DNA from 2 places in the Streptomyces sp. NPDC014733 genome. Region 2 is predicted to be linked to the other one. Evidence: riboswitches for the same ligand, from Rfam matches in the RefSeq annotation. Region 2 holds a riboswitch; the other holds the start of a gene.
What was found. A riboswitch is a leader RNA that binds a small molecule or an ion and turns the genes downstream of it on or off. The one in region 2 is predicted to bind cobalamin.

Region 1: linked by a shared signal. The riboswitch ahead of metE (5-methyltetrahydropteroyltriglutamate--homocysteine S-methyltransferase) and the one ahead of cobN (cobaltochelatase subunit CobN) in region 2 are both predicted to bind cobalamin.

The regions. Positions count from the first base shown of each region.
Region 1 is NZ_JBIBYO010000004.1:107,657-114,818, reverse strand. It holds gene ACF1BH_RS11900 (hypothetical protein) at 1-125, shown strand, start outside; gene ACF1BH_RS11895 (hypothetical protein) at 149-1,090, shown strand; gene ACF1BH_RS11890 (cysteine desulfurase family protein) at 1,087-2,241, shown strand; gene metE (5-methyltetrahydropteroyltriglutamate--homocysteine S-methyltransferase) at 2,304-4,661, opposite strand; cobalamin riboswitch at 4,837-4,983, opposite strand; gene ACF1BH_RS11880 (VOC family protein) at 5,272-5,640, opposite strand; gene ACF1BH_RS11875 (LLM class flavin-dependent oxidoreductase) at 5,926-7,029, shown strand; gene ACF1BH_RS11870 (FMN reductase) at 7,086-7,162, opposite strand, start outside.
Region 2 is NZ_JBIBYO010000019.1:38,693-45,854, reverse strand. It holds gene cobG (precorrin-3B synthase) at 1-1,325, opposite strand, end outside; cobalamin riboswitch at 1,740-1,867, shown strand; gene cobN (cobaltochelatase subunit CobN) at 1,904-5,512, shown strand; gene ACF1BH_RS28775 (aminoglycoside phosphotransferase) at 5,946-6,752, opposite strand; gene ACF1BH_RS28770 (Lrp/AsnC family transcriptional regulator) at 6,907-7,162, opposite strand, start outside.

The DNA of each region.
Region 1 (7,162 bases), on a different contig from region 2:
GCGTCTGCGCGGACCACCTCGGCGTCGGCGCCGTCTTCGACTGGCGCGACCACCCGTTCACCGCGCACCGTGAGCGCACCTTCGTCGCCCTCTCCGCCGACCTGGGACTCACCGACGCCGCCTGACGGACGAAAGGGGGAACGGCACGATGCAGACCTCACCGCCCTGCCCGTTACACACCCTGGCCTCCACCGAACTGGCCGCGGCGGCCACGGACCGGCGCTGGCCGAAATGGCAGACCATGGCCCTGCTGCGGACGCTGCGGCTACCCGTCCTCAACGCCTGCCTCCTGGAGCCCGGCCGCAGCGCACCCGAGGTCGGTGCCGCCGCCCGGGTGCTGGCCGCGGCGATCGGTACGGAACGCCTGATGATCCGCTCGGACGGGGGCGTCGAGAAGAAGCGGTACCACCGAGGCGGCAACACATTCCCCGTAGAGGAGATCCCGTCCCGCGCCGCCGGGCTGCTGGCGGACGGCCGGGCAGTGATACTCGCCGAGCCGACCAACCGCTTCACCAACCGCCTGACCGTCCTCGTCCGGATGGACCGGCCCGGCCCGCGGCGTACCGGCACCCTGACCCTGGAGGCCCTCGGTCCCGGCTACGACGTCGCGGACCTGACCCGCGGCCAGCTCCCGCCGCAGGTCACCGCCCACCTCGACGGTGTCGACTGGGCCCGCCACACACCGCCCCGCTGGCACGAGTGGCGGTTCACCGGCGACCGCTGCCCCGGTGGTGAGACGGCCCGCCGCCGACGCCGCCTCCAACGGCTGGCCACCCAGACCCTCGCCGACAGCGGGCAGCTGGACGGCCCGGCCGGACCCGCGCACGCCGAGGTATGGCTGCGGGAGCGCGGCTTCGGGCAGCTCTTCGGGCCCCAGCCGACCCGCGAGGCGCTGGCCCGCTACGCGCGGCGGCTGTTCGAGGACGCCTTCCTCCTCGCCCTGGCCCAGCCGAACCGGAACTGGCACTGCCTGGCCACCGCGTTCTCCGTCTTCGACAGCGCCCGCACCGTCTACTGGGACCTGGTCGACGGCGCACGCAAATACGCCGCGACGGCCCCGGCCGACCGGGACGAGGAGCGGATCGCGTGACCACCGAACCGATCTACCTCGACCACCAGGCGACCACGCCCCTGGATCCGCGCGTGCTGGAGGCGATGCTGCCGTTCCTCACCGGCGGGTACGGCAACCCCTCCAGCCCGCACGCCCTCGGACGCGACGCCGCGCGGGCCGTCCGCACCGCCCGCCGCCGCGTCGCCGAGTTGATCGGGGCCGGCAGCGAGCGCGAGATCGTCTTCACCTCCGGCGCCACCGAGGCCGACCACCTCGCGATCATCGGAACCGCCTTGGCCTCCCGTCCGTACGGCGGTCATGTCGTCACCACCGCGGTGGAGCACCGCGCGGTCCTCGGCGCCTGCCACCGGCTGGTCGACCACCACGGATACACGCTCACCCGCGTCGGCGTCGACCGCCACGGCCGCGTCGACCCCGCGGACATCGCGGCGGCTCTCACACGGGACACCGTCCTGGTGTCGGTGATGCATGCCAACAACGAGATCGGCACACTTCAGGACCTCACGGACATCGCCGGAATCACGGCACCGCGGCGCATCGCCCTGCACACCGACGCGGCCCAGAGCGCCGGTTGGCAGCTGCTGGACGTCACCGGCCTCGGCGTCGATCTCGCCTCGCTTTCCGCGCACAAACTCCACGGCCCCAAGGGGGGCGGAGCGCTCTACGTACGCGACGGTCTCCGCGTCACCGGCCTGCTGACCGGTGGCGGGCAGGAACGCGGGCTGCGGGCGGGCACCCCGGATGTCCCCGCACTCGTCGGTTTCGGCGCCGCGGCCCAGCTCGTCACCGCCGGTGTGCTGCCGCCTCCGTCCCATGTCCGGGCGTTGCGCGACCGCCTGCAGCGCAGCCTCCTGGAAGCGATCCCCGGCGCCGTCGTCAACGGACATCCGCACCGCAGACTCCCCGGAAACCTCAGTCTCACCCTGCCGGGCACCGAGGCCGCCGAGCTCCTCGACCGTGTACCGGGTGTCGCCGCGGCCACCGGCTCCGCCTGCAACACCGGCAGCGGCGAACCCTCCCACGTCCTCACCGCGATCGGGCTGACCCGCGAGCAGGCCCGCGCCACCCTGCGGCTCGGCGTCGGCCGCACCACGACCGGGAGCGACATCGAGCGCGCCGCCGGCCTGCTGGCCCGGGCCGCCCGCACCCCGCCCCCTCCCCTCCCGTAACCCACCAGGGCCGGGACACCCGCAAGCGTCCCGGCCCCTCGGGTTCGCTCGGGCCTGCCCGGTCAGAGGGCGTCCAGTTCACCGCGGACGGTGCGGGCCGCGGTGACCAGGTTCTCCAGGGAGGCGCGGGTCTCGGCCCAGCCGCGGGTCTTCAGGCCGCAGTCGGGGTTGACCCACAGGCGCTCGGCGGGGATCGCCTTGAGGCCGGTCCGCAGTAGTGCGGCGGCCTCCTCGGCGCTCGGTACGCGCGGGGAGTGGATGTCGTAGACACCCGGCCCCGCCTCGCGGGGGTAGCCGTGGGCGGCGAGTTCGCGGGCGACCTGCATGTGGGAGCGGGCCGCCTCCAGGCTGATGACGTCGGCGTCCAGATCGTCGATGGCCTGCACGATGTCGCCGAACTCGGCGTAGCACATGTGCGTGTGGATCTGGGTGTCCGGACGGACCCCGCCGGTGGTGAGGCGGAACGCCTCCGTGGCCCAGGACAGGTACCCGGCGCGGCCGGCGGCGCGCAGCGGCAGCGTCTCGCGCAGCGCCGGTTCGTCCACCTGGATGACCGGCGTACCGGCTGCCTCCAGGTCCCCGACCTCGTCGCGCAGCGCCAGCGCGACCTGGCGTGCGGTGTCGCCCAGCGGCTGGTCGTCGCGGACGAACGACCAGGCCAGCATGGTCACCGGACCGGTCAGCATCCCCTTGACGGGCCGCTCGGTGCAGGACTGCGCATACGTCGTCCAGCGCACCGTCATCGGCCCGGGGCGGGAGACGTCGCCGGCCAGGATCGGCGGCCGGACGTAGCGGGTGCCGTACGACTGGACCCATCCGTGCCGCGTGGCGAGGTAGCCGGTCAGCTGCTCGGCGAAGTACTGGACCATGTCGTTGCGCTCGGGCTCGCCGTGCACCAGGACGTCCAGCCCGGCCTTCTCCTGGAAGGCCAGCACCTCGCGGATCTCGGTGCGGATCCGCTCCTCGTACCCTTCGGTGCCGATCCGCCCGGCCCGCAGGTCGGCCCGCGCGGTGCGCACCTCGGTGGTCTGCGGGAACGAGCCGATGGTCGTCGTCGGCAGCAGCGGCAGTCCCAGGTGGGCGCGTTGGGCGGCGGCCCGCTCGGCGTACGGCTCCGAGCGGCGGGCGTCCGCGTCGGTGACGGCGGCGGCGCGGGCGCGGACCACCGGGTCACGGGTGAGGGGGGAGCGCGCCCGGGACGCCAGGTCGGCCTTGTTGGCGACCAGTTCGGCGGCGATCGCGCCGGTGCCGCGCGCCAGGCCCTCGGCGAGGGTGACGACCTCGGCGGCCTTCTGGCGGGCGAAGGCGAGCCAGCGCAGGACCTGCGGGTCGATGTCCCGCTCGGCGGTGGTGTCGAGGGGGACGTGCAGCAGCGAGCAGGAGGCCGCGACGTCGACCCGGTCGGCGAGCCCCAGCAGCGTGCCGAGGGTGGTCAGCGACGCGGTCAGATCGTTGACCCAGATGTTGCGGCCGTCGACGACCCCGGCCACCAGCCGCTTGCCGGGCAGCCCGCCGACGGCGGCGAGCGCGTCGAGGTTGGCGGCGGCGGGCCCGGTGAAGTCCAGTGCCAGCCCGTCCACCGGCGCCTTCGCCAGCACCGGCAGCGCGTCGCCGAGCCGGTCGAAGTAGGAGGCGACGAGGAGCTTCGGCCGGTCGGTGAGGGCGCCCAGCGCACGGTAGGCGCGGGCGGCGGCGTTCAGTTCGGCGGGCGTACGGTCCGCCACCAGCGCAGGCTCGTCCAGCTGTACCCAACCGGCACCGGCGGCCCGCAGATCGGCCAGGACCTCGGCGTAGACCGGCAGCAGCCGGTCCAGCAGCGTCAGCGGGTCGAAGTCCGCGGCCACCCCGGGGGCGGGCTTCGCCAGCAGGAGGTAGGTGACCGGGCCCACCAGCACCGGACGGGCCGTCAGCCCCAGCGCCAGGGCCTCCGTCAGCTCGCCCACCTGCTTGCCGGAGTCGGCCGTGAACACCGTGTTCGGACCCAGCTCGGGCACCAGGTAGTGGTAGTTGGTGTCGAACCACTTGGTCATCTCCAGCGGCGCGACGTCCTGCGTACCGCGCGCCATGGCGAAGTAGACGTCAAGGGGGCATCCCGGGTCCGGGCGGAGCGGGGAATGCGGGGAAGCGCCGGCGGCGACGGCCTCGCGGTGCCGCTCGGGGATCGCACCCACCATGACGGTGGTGTCGAGGACATGGTCGTAGTACGAGAAGTCGCCGGTCGGGACCGTGCCGATACCGGCGTCGGCCAGCTGCTGCCAGTGGGTGCGACGCAGCTCGGCGGCGGTGGCGCGCAGCGCGTCGGCGGTGACGCGGCCCTTCCAGTACCCCTCGACGGCCTTCTTCAGTTCCCGGTTCTGCCCCTGACGGGGGTAGCCGTACACGGTGGCCCGTGCTCCCGCGGCTGCGGACTCGGTGGTCACGGAGATCTCCTTCGCGAGATGAATCCCTGAGATCCCGGCGACGGGACGGAGCGCGAAGGGGTGACGGACCGGACGGAAACGACCGCGCGGTCCTCCGCCTGGTGTGTGTACGCCGACCCGCCCACGAGGTCACCGGGATGTCCGGGCACGCGGGGTGCGCACCCGGGCAGGTGGCAGGTCTTCGGACTCGCGGGCACGTCCTTCGGAGGAGGACACCTACTGGCCGTCGCTTCCCGGGCCCTGCGGACCCAGTGCGTATGACGGCGGTCGTTCCCGCTCACCGCTGCGGGGCAGTCCCGGATTCCCACCGGGTTCCCTCTTACGACGACCCGCCTGGCGGACGGGGCGAACCAGCTGCACCGGCCACCCTACGGGCCGACCGGCGCCGCGGTGGCGGTGCGTCCGCCCTCCGGACGGTGAGGTGGGACACGCCCCTCGCCCGCATGAAAAGCGCGAGGGCGGGGAAACCGCCCGCGCGTCTCCCGCCCCTCCGCCCCCGCCCCCCCCGTGCGGGCGCCTCCGTGCCGTGCCCGGTGGCGGGGGAGGGGCGGGGTGCGCCGGGGCTTCCCGGCGGGGCGGGCCGGTGCGGGTACCGGCCCGCCGGTCCTGCTCAGTGCCGCCCGGTGTCGATGACGCAGAAGCGGTTGCCCTCCGGGTCGGCGAGGACGACGAAGTCGGCGTCGTCCGGCGCGAGGTCCCACGCCACCCGCCGGGCGCCCAGCCCCACCAGCCGTTCGACCTCGGCGGCCTGGTCGGCGGCGTCCCCGGCGTAGAGGTCCAGATGGACCCGCGGCCGCTCCTGGACCGGCGTCACGCTCCGGCCCAGCGCCACCTGCACACCGTGCCCGGCGGCCGGTACGAGGACCGCCCAGTCGTCCTCGATCTCCTCGCGGGGGACGTATCCCAGCGCCTCGCCCCAGAACGCCGCGGCCCGGCGCACGTCCGAGACCCCCAACACCACGGAACCCACTGTCAGCATGGGCCGAGTCTCCCGCACCGCACGGCGCGCCGTGCGGGGGAGCGGACGGGAAAGCGCGCCCGGGCGCCGCGACCGGTCCGCGCTCGCCGCCCGCTCCGGCCCGGAATGCCGCCGTACGGGTGGCATGACACCCTGGCTGTGGCGTGGGCCCGGTGGCACGGAGGCCGGGACCGGCCGGGCCGAGGGCCGGTGTCCGGACGGTCCCGGAGACCGGGCGGCCGGTCGTCCCGCAGTACCGGGGCGGGCGGCCGCACCCTGAGTACGCAACCGAGCGAGGCGGTCACCATGGAGTTCGGCATCTTCACCGTCGGCGATGTGACGACCGACCCGACCACCGGCCGTACGCCGAGCGAGCACGAGCGCATCAAGGCCACGCTCGCCATCGCGGCCAAGGCCGAGGAGGTCGGTCTGGACGTGTTCGCCACCGGCGAGCACCACAATCCGCCGTTCGTACCGTCGTCGCCCACCACCCTCCTCGGGTATCTGGCGGCCCGCACCGAACGGATCGTCCTGTCCACCTCCACCACGCTGATCACCACCAACGACCCCGTGAAGATCGCCGAGGACTTCGCCTACCTCCAGCACCTAGCCGACGGCCGCGTCGACCTGATGCTGGGCCGCGGCAACACCGGGCCCGTCTACCCCTGGTTCGGCCAGGACATCCGCCAGGGCATCCCGCTCGCCATCGAGAACTACGCGCTGCTGCACCGGCTCTGGCGGGAGGACGTGGTCGACTGGGAGGGCAAGTTCCGCGGTCCGCTGCAGGGCTTCACCGCCACGCCCCGGCCGCTGGACGGCGTTCCCCCGTTCGTCTGGCACGGTTCGATCCGCTCCCCGGAGATCGCGGAACAGGCCGCGTACTACGGCGACGGCTTCTTCCACAACAACATCTTCTGGCCCATGTCCCACACCCAGCGGATGATCCGCCTCTACCGGCAGCGCTTCACCCACCACGGCCACGGCGCCCCCGACCAGGCCATCGTCGGCCTCGGCGGCCAGGCGTTCCTGCGCGCCAACTCCCAGGACGCGGTCCGTGAGTTCCGCCCGTACTTCGACAACGCGCCGGTCTACGGGCACGGTCCTTCCCTGGAGGAGTTCACGGAGCAGACGCCGCTGACCGTCGGCTCACCGCAGCAGGTCATCGAGCGGACCCTCGGCTTCCGCGACGCCGTCGGCGACTACCAGCGTCAGCTGTTCCTGATGGACCACGCCGGATTGCCGCTGAAGACCGTCCTGGAACAGCTCGATCTGCTCGGCGGTGAGGTCGTCCCCGTCCTCCGCAAGGAATTCGCGGCCCTCCGCCCGGCCGGGGTACCCGACTCGGCACCCCGCCACCCGGCCGTCGCGGCCCGGGAGGCGGACCCCGGCGCCGGCCCGGAGGCCACGTAGCGAGACCACCCGGCACGTACGGACCGGCCCCCCCCGCGCCGCGGGCGGCCGGTCCGTCAGGAAGCCGCCCCGCCGCCCAGCAACTGCTCCATCGGGACGACGTCCTCGAACTCGTCGCGCCGCACCCGCGCCC
Region 2 (7,162 bases):
GGCGCCCCCGGGCGGACCACGGTCACGTCGTAGCCGCCGTCGGTCGCCAGGACGTCGATCCAGGTGCCGTGCGGGTGGCCGCAGCGGCGCGCGCAGCCGGACCACTGCACCGGCAGCGCGGTGGCCCGCCCCAGGGCCGCGGCGACGGCGGACGCGTCGGCCCGTACGTCGGTCAGGGACTTGGCGCACCCGGGGCGCCCGGTGCAGGCGCCGAGCCGGTACCAGGGCGAGTCCGGGTCGGTGACCAGGCCCGCGTCCGCGCACTCCCGCAGCCGGTCCGCGGCCACCGGTGCGGTCAGCCCGGGGACGAGGACGCCGCGCCACGGGGTCAGCCGGAGCGTGCCGTCCCCTTCGGCGGCGGTACGGGCCAGGAGGCGCCACTGTGCGCCGGTCAGCCGCCCCAGCGGCGCCGGGACGCTCAGCGCACGGCGTCCGCCGGGTCCTTCGACGAGGCCGGGCGGCGGGGTGCCGGCACCCCGCCGCGGCCGGGCCGGGACCTCGCCGGACGGAACGTACGCGGCGGGGATCCCGGCGGCGCGCAGCCGCTCGCCGACGGCGCGCACGGTCGGCGCCGCGCCCCCCGGCAGATCCCGGAACCGCCAGGCGCCGCTGCCGCTCGCCTCGACCGCGTCCAGGAAGGCACGGGCGGCACCGAGCGCGGCACGGGCGGCATCGGCACCCGCGATCCGGAGGGCCGGGCCGGGACCGTCGCCGGAGCCGGACCCGTCGCCGGGGTCGCCGGTCCCGCCGAGGAGGAGGAGCGCGGACGCCTCCGGCGCCGCGGCTGCCGGGCCGCCCGGCGCCGCCGGTTCTGCGACCAAGGTCACATCGCCGCCCAGGCCCGCCACATCGCCGCGGCCGTCGTCCAGGACGAAGAGGAAGCGGCCCGAAAGCCGCGTCGTCCACTCCTGTCCGCAGAGCAGTCCGTCCAGCTCACGGGCCCAGCGCCGCACGTCGGCCGGGGTGTGGCGGTCGATTCCGGCGAGCGGTGAGGCGACGAGGTTGCGGACGCGTTCATGGCGGACGGAGGGCAGCAGACCGGCATCGGTCAGCAGCGCGGCCAGCGCGCCGCCGCAGCCGTCGCCGAGGCCGCGCAGCTCCGCGTTGCCGCGCGAGGTGAGGGAGATCCCGCCGTCCCCGAACCGCTCCGCCGCATCCCCCAACGCCCGTGCCTGACGCCCGGTCAACTCCCCTGCGGGCAGCCGGACACGGGCCAGCGCGCCGTCCGCCGCCGCGTGCAGCCGCAGCGCGCCCGGGCAGGCGTCACCGCGCTCGCGCAGCGGTGGCTGGGCCCCGGGGGGCCGGTTCGAGGGGGAGGGCGGCATGGCCGCGAGCATACCGACGCGCCACCGGGGACGACGGTGCCCCGGGCCCCGCCCCGGGCGCCCCGGCGAACCCCCGCGCCCCTGGACGGACACCCCGGAACCGCCCCTCGTACCGCCCCTGATCCGCCCTCGCCGGATCCCTGAGCCGGCCCCCGTACGGGCACCCCGTAGGGGGCCGCGCGCCCCGGACGATCCCCGCGTCGCCCCCGTACGGGCACCCCGTACGGGGTCCGGCTCAGGGGCCCGCCCCGGTCACCTCCCGGGGGCGGGCCCCGCCTGCCACGGCGCCGGTATCCGCCACGGCGCCGGTACCCACCGCGCACCTCGCCACCAAGCCCCCCTCCCCACCGCCCCGACCAGCCCTTACCATTCACTTCGGTGGGTCAGCCGGCCCGCCGACGCCGGAGACGGCGACGAGGGCTTTCCCGACCACGGGGCAGCTCTCAGGGAGGAAGCCCGGTGCGAATCCGGCGCGGTCCCGCCACTGTGAGCCCGGCAGCTGCCGGGTGAGTCAGGAACTCCCGCCGTCCAACGAACCACCCGGGGCGCGGATACCCCGAGGAAGGCTCTGCGCTCGCATGCTTCTGCTGCTGTCGACCTCCGACACCGATCTCCTCAGCGCCCGCGCCGCCGGCGGCCCCGTGCCGTTCCGGCTCGCCAACCCGGCCCGCCTCGACCTCGCCGAACTCCCCGCGCTGCTCGACGGTGTCGACCTCGTCGTGGTCCGCCTCCTCGGCGGCATCCGCGCCTGGGAGGAGGGCCTGAACCTCCTCCTCGCCGAGGACCAGCACCGCCCCGTCGTCGTCCTCTCCGGCGAACAGGCCCCCGACGCCCAGCTGATGGAGGCGTCCACCGTTCCGGTCGGCACCGCCGCCGAGGCGCACGCCTACCTCGCGCACGGCGGGCCCGAGAACCTCGGCCGCCTCGCCCGCTTCCTCTCCGACACCGTCCTGCTGACCGGCCACGGCTTCGAACCGCCGCAGCCCGCGCCGACCTGGGGCGAGCTGGAGCGGCCCGCGGCCCGTACGGACATCGACGGCCCGCTCGTCCCGGTGCTCTACTACCGCGCCCACCACATGAGCGGCAACACCGGCTTCGTCGACGCGCTCTGCACCAAGATCGAGGAGGCCGGGGGCCGCCCGCTGCCGCTCTTCGTCGCCTCGCTGCGCGCACCCGAGCCCGAGCTGATCGACGCGCTGCGCCCGGCCGACGCCATCGTCACCACCGTCCTCGCCGCGGGCGGCACCAAGCCGGCCGAGGCGTCCGCCGGCGGCGACGACGAGTCCTGGGACGCGGGCGCGCTCGCCGCCCTGGACGTGCCGATCCTCCAGGCACTCTGCCTGACGGGTAACCGCGCCGCCTGGGAGGAGAACGACGAGGGCCTCTCGCCGCTGGACGCCGCCACCCAGATCGCCGTACCCGAGTTCGACGGCCGCCTGATCACCGTCCCGTTCTCCTTCAAGGAGATCGACGAGGACGGTCTGCCGACGTACGCCGCCGACCCCGAGCGCGCCGCCCGCGTCGCCGGGATCGCCGTCCGCCACGCCCGCCTGCGCCACATCCCGGCGAAGGACAAGAAGCTGGCACTGGTCCTCTCCGCGTACCCCACCAAGCACTCCCGCATCGGCAACGCCGTCGGCCTCGACACCCCCGCCTCCGCCGTCGCCCTCCTGCGCCGCCTGCGTGAGGAGGGCTACGACTTCGGTGACGAGGACGTACCGGGTCTCGCCTCCGGTGACGGCGACGAGCTGATCTACGCCCTCATCGAGGCGGGCGGCCACGACCAGGAGTGGCTGACCGAGGAACAGCTCGCCAAGAACCCGGTCCGGATCCCCGCCGCCGACTACAAGCGCTGGTACGCCACGCTCCCCCAGGAGCTGCGCGACTCCGTCGAGCAGCACTGGGGCCCGCCGCCCGGCGAGATGTTCCTCGACCGCTCCCGCAACCCGGAGGGCGACATCGTCCTCGCCGCCCTGCGCCGCGGCAACCTGCTGATCCTCATCCAGCCGCCGCGCGGCTTCGGCGAGAACCCGATCGCGATCTACCACGACCCCGATCTGCCGCCGTCCCACCACTACCTGGCCGCCTACCGCTGGATCGCCGCCTCCGCCGACGACGGCGGCTTCGGCGCCGACGCGATGATCCACCTCGGCAAGCACGGCAACCTGGAGTGGCTGCCCGGCAAGAACGCGGGCCTCTCCGCCGCCTGCGGCCCGGACGCCGCCCTCGGCGACCTGCCGCTGATCTACCCGTTCCTCGTCAACGACCCCGGCGAGGGCACCCAGGCCAAGCGCCGCGTCCACGCCACCCTCGTCGACCACCTCGTCCCGCCGATGGCACGCGCCGACTCGTACGGCGACATCGCCCGCCTGGAACAACTCCTCGACGAATACGCGCAGATCAGCGCCATGGACCCGGCGAAGCTCCCGGCGATCCGCGCGCAGATCTGGACCCTCATCCAGGCCGCCAGGCTCGACCACGACCTCGGCCTTGAGGCCCGCCCCGACGACGACGGCTTCGACGATTTCCTGCTGCACGTCGACGGCTGGCTCTGCGAGGTCAAGGACGCCCAGATCCGTGACGGTCTGCACGTCCTGGGCGCCGCCCCGACCGGTGAGGCGCGCGTCAACCTCGTCCTCGCGATCCTCCGCGCCCGCCAGATCTGGGGCGGTACGTCCGCGCTGCCCGGGCTGCGGGAGGCGCTGGGCCTGGACGAGTCCGCCGCGACCCGCACCGCCGCCGACGACGCGGAGGAGCGCGCCCGCGCCCTCGTCCAGGCGATGGAGGCCGCCGGCTGGGCGCCGTCCGCCGTCGCCGAGGTGGCCGCCGGGCAGCCCGAACAGGTCGCCGCGATCCTCGGCTTCGCCGCCCGCGAGGTCGTCCCGCGCCTCGCCGGGACCACCACCGAGATCGACCACGCCGTCCACGCCCTGAACGGCGGCTTCGTCCCCGCGGGCCCGTCCGGCTCCCCGCTGCGCGGCCTGGTCAACGTCCTGCCGACCGGCCGCAACTTCTACTCCGTCGACCCCAAGGCCGTCCCGTCCCGCCTCGCCTGGGAGACCGGCCAGGCGCTCGCCGACTCCCTCCTGGAGCGCTACCGCGCCGACAACGGCGAGTGGCCCACCTCCGTCGGCCTCTCCCTCTGGGGCACCAGCGCCATGCGCACCTCCGGGGACGACGTCGCCGAGGCCCTCGCGCTGCTCGGCGTCCGCCCCGTCTGGGACGACGCCTCCCGCCGCGTCACCGGCCTGGAGCCCATCCCCCCGGCGGAGCTGGGCCGCCCCCGCATCGACGTCACCCTCCGCATCTCCGGCTTCTTCCGCGACGCGTTCCCGCACGTCATCGGTCTGCTCGACGATGCGGTACGGCTCGCCGCCGGGCTGGACGAGCCCGCCGCCGACAACTACATCCGCGCGCACGCCCAGGCCGACCTCGCCGCCCACGGCGACGAACGCCGCGCCACCACCCGTATCTTCGGCTCCCGACCCGGCACCTACGGCGCGGGCCTGCTCCAGCTCATCGACTCCCGCGACTGGCGCACCGACGCCGACCTCGCCGAGGTCTACACCGTCTGGGGCGGCTACGCGTACGGCCGTGGCCTGGAGGGCCGCCCGGCGCGCGACGAGATGGAAACCGCGTACAAGCGCATCGCCGTCGCCGCGAAGAACACCGACACCCGCGAACACGACATCGCCGACTCCGACGACTACTTCCAGTACCACGGCGGCATGGTCGCCACCGTGAAGGCGCTCAAGGGCACCGCCCCCGAGGCGTACATCGGCGACTCCACCCGCCCGGAGACGATCCGCACCCGCTCCCTCGTCGAGGAGACGTCCCGCGTCTTCCGCGCCCGCGTCGTCAACCCGCGCTGGATCGAGGCGATGCGCCGCCACGGCTACAAGGGCGCCTTCGAACTCGCCGCCACCGTCGACTACCTCTTCGGCTACGACGCGACCACCGGCGTCGTCGCCGACTGGATGTACGACAAGCTCGCCCAGACCTACGTCCTCGACCCCGAGAACCGCGCCTTCCTCCAAGAGGCCAACCCCTGGGCCCTCCACGGCATCGCCGAACGCCTCCTGGAGGCGGAGTCGCGAGGCATGTGGGAGAAGCCGGACGCGGAGACCCTGGCCGCGCTGCGGGAGGCGTTCCTGGAGACGGAGGGGGAGCTGGAGGGGGAGGAGTGAGCGGCGCGCCGCTGCCCTGGGTGCGCCGCTCGGCTGCCGCCCCTGCCTTCGGCTGACCGGCACCGTCATCCACTTCTTCCCCCTGAGGACTCACCATGCGGGTTTCCCGAGCGGCCACGCACCCGCCGGCCGCGCCCCGAGCTCCCCGCCGAAGGTTCGCCGCGCTGAACCGGGCGTTCGCGTCCCTGGTGATCTTCGCGGGCTTCGGCGTCACCGCCTTCGGGCTGGTAAGCGTCGCCGCGTCGCTCGGGTACGTGGGGACGCCGGGCACGTTGACGGTCCAGGGGTGCCGGGAGGTGAAGGGACGGTCCCACGGACAGAATTGCTTCGGCCCGCTGCACGCCGTGGACGGAAGGCTTCTGTAGCGGCCGCCGGCTCAGGGAGCTGCTCCGGCCGGGCCGGCGCCCGACGGGGCGCGCGGGCAGGTGCTCCCTCAGCTCTCTGCCCGCAGCCTCGCCCAAGCCGCCGCGCCGTCCCGCAGGCTCTCCGTGATCGGGTTCGGGTACTCCGTCGCGAGGGCCTGCCAGTAGCCGGAGAGGGCGGTGGCGAAGAGGTCGAGGGAGCGCCGCGGGGCGGTGGACCAGGACGGGACCTCGGCGGCCCACTGTTCGGCCTGGGCGGCGGGATGGCCGTGGTGGATGAGCCAGACGATCCAGCAGGCCGGGTCGATCCAGGCGGCGCCGCGGGTGCCGTAGGCCCAGTCGACGAGGCGGGCCGGGGCGGCGCCGTCGATCAGGACGTTGGCGGGGTTGAGGTCGGTGTGGAGCAGCGTCGGCCCGGCGAAGGCGGCGCCGTCGGCGGGGTCGTCGAGGTGGCGGGCCCAGCGGTCCACCGCGTCCTCGGTCCGTACGTCCGGGCAGCGGATGCCGCCCAGGGTGGCGAGGGCGTCGACGACGAGCGGCAGGTCGGCGGAGTCCGGGGCGTAGTCGGCGCCGCGGCCGGTGAGGTGCTCGAAGCCGATGAGGTCCCAGCCGCCCGCGTCGATCCGCCAGCGCACGGCGGGCGCGAGCGGCGCGGCGTGGGGCGCGATGTCCGCCTCCCGCTGCTGATTCCAGGCGAAGGCGTAGTCGTGGCGCAGGCCCTTCACGAAGACGCGGCCGCTGTCGGTGTCCAGCGTGGTGGTGAGCTGGCTGACGTATCCGGCGGCGATGTCGTCGGCGCGGTGGACGGCGCCGGTCCGCGCGCGGACCGCCGTGTGGACGTCGGCGGGGAGGGAGTTCCAGGTCTGTTGGACGGGCATGGTGGCGGAGCCTAGCGGCGGTACGCCCCTCGTAGGAGGATTCCGGCCCGAGCCCCGCACGTGTCCGAGTCCCTTACGGGCCAAGGAAGTTGGCGGGCGGTGTCCAAGCCGGTGGGCGGTGCCCCTGGCGGGCAGGGGCACCGCCCACCACGGGTCACGGGCTGGTCCTGATCGTCTTCATCGTCAGATGGGACTCCAGGCGGCGGACGGCGGGCAGGCCGCTGAGACGGTCGGTCAGGAAGGCTTCGTAGGCGGCGTGGTCGGCGACGGCGACGCGGATGAAGTAGTCCGGGCGGCCGTACATCCGGCGGAATTCCACGACCTCTTCGAAGGACGCCACGATGGACTCGAATTCCTCGAAACTCTTGCGGTCCTGCGCGTAGATCTCGACGTCGATCAGAACCTCCAGG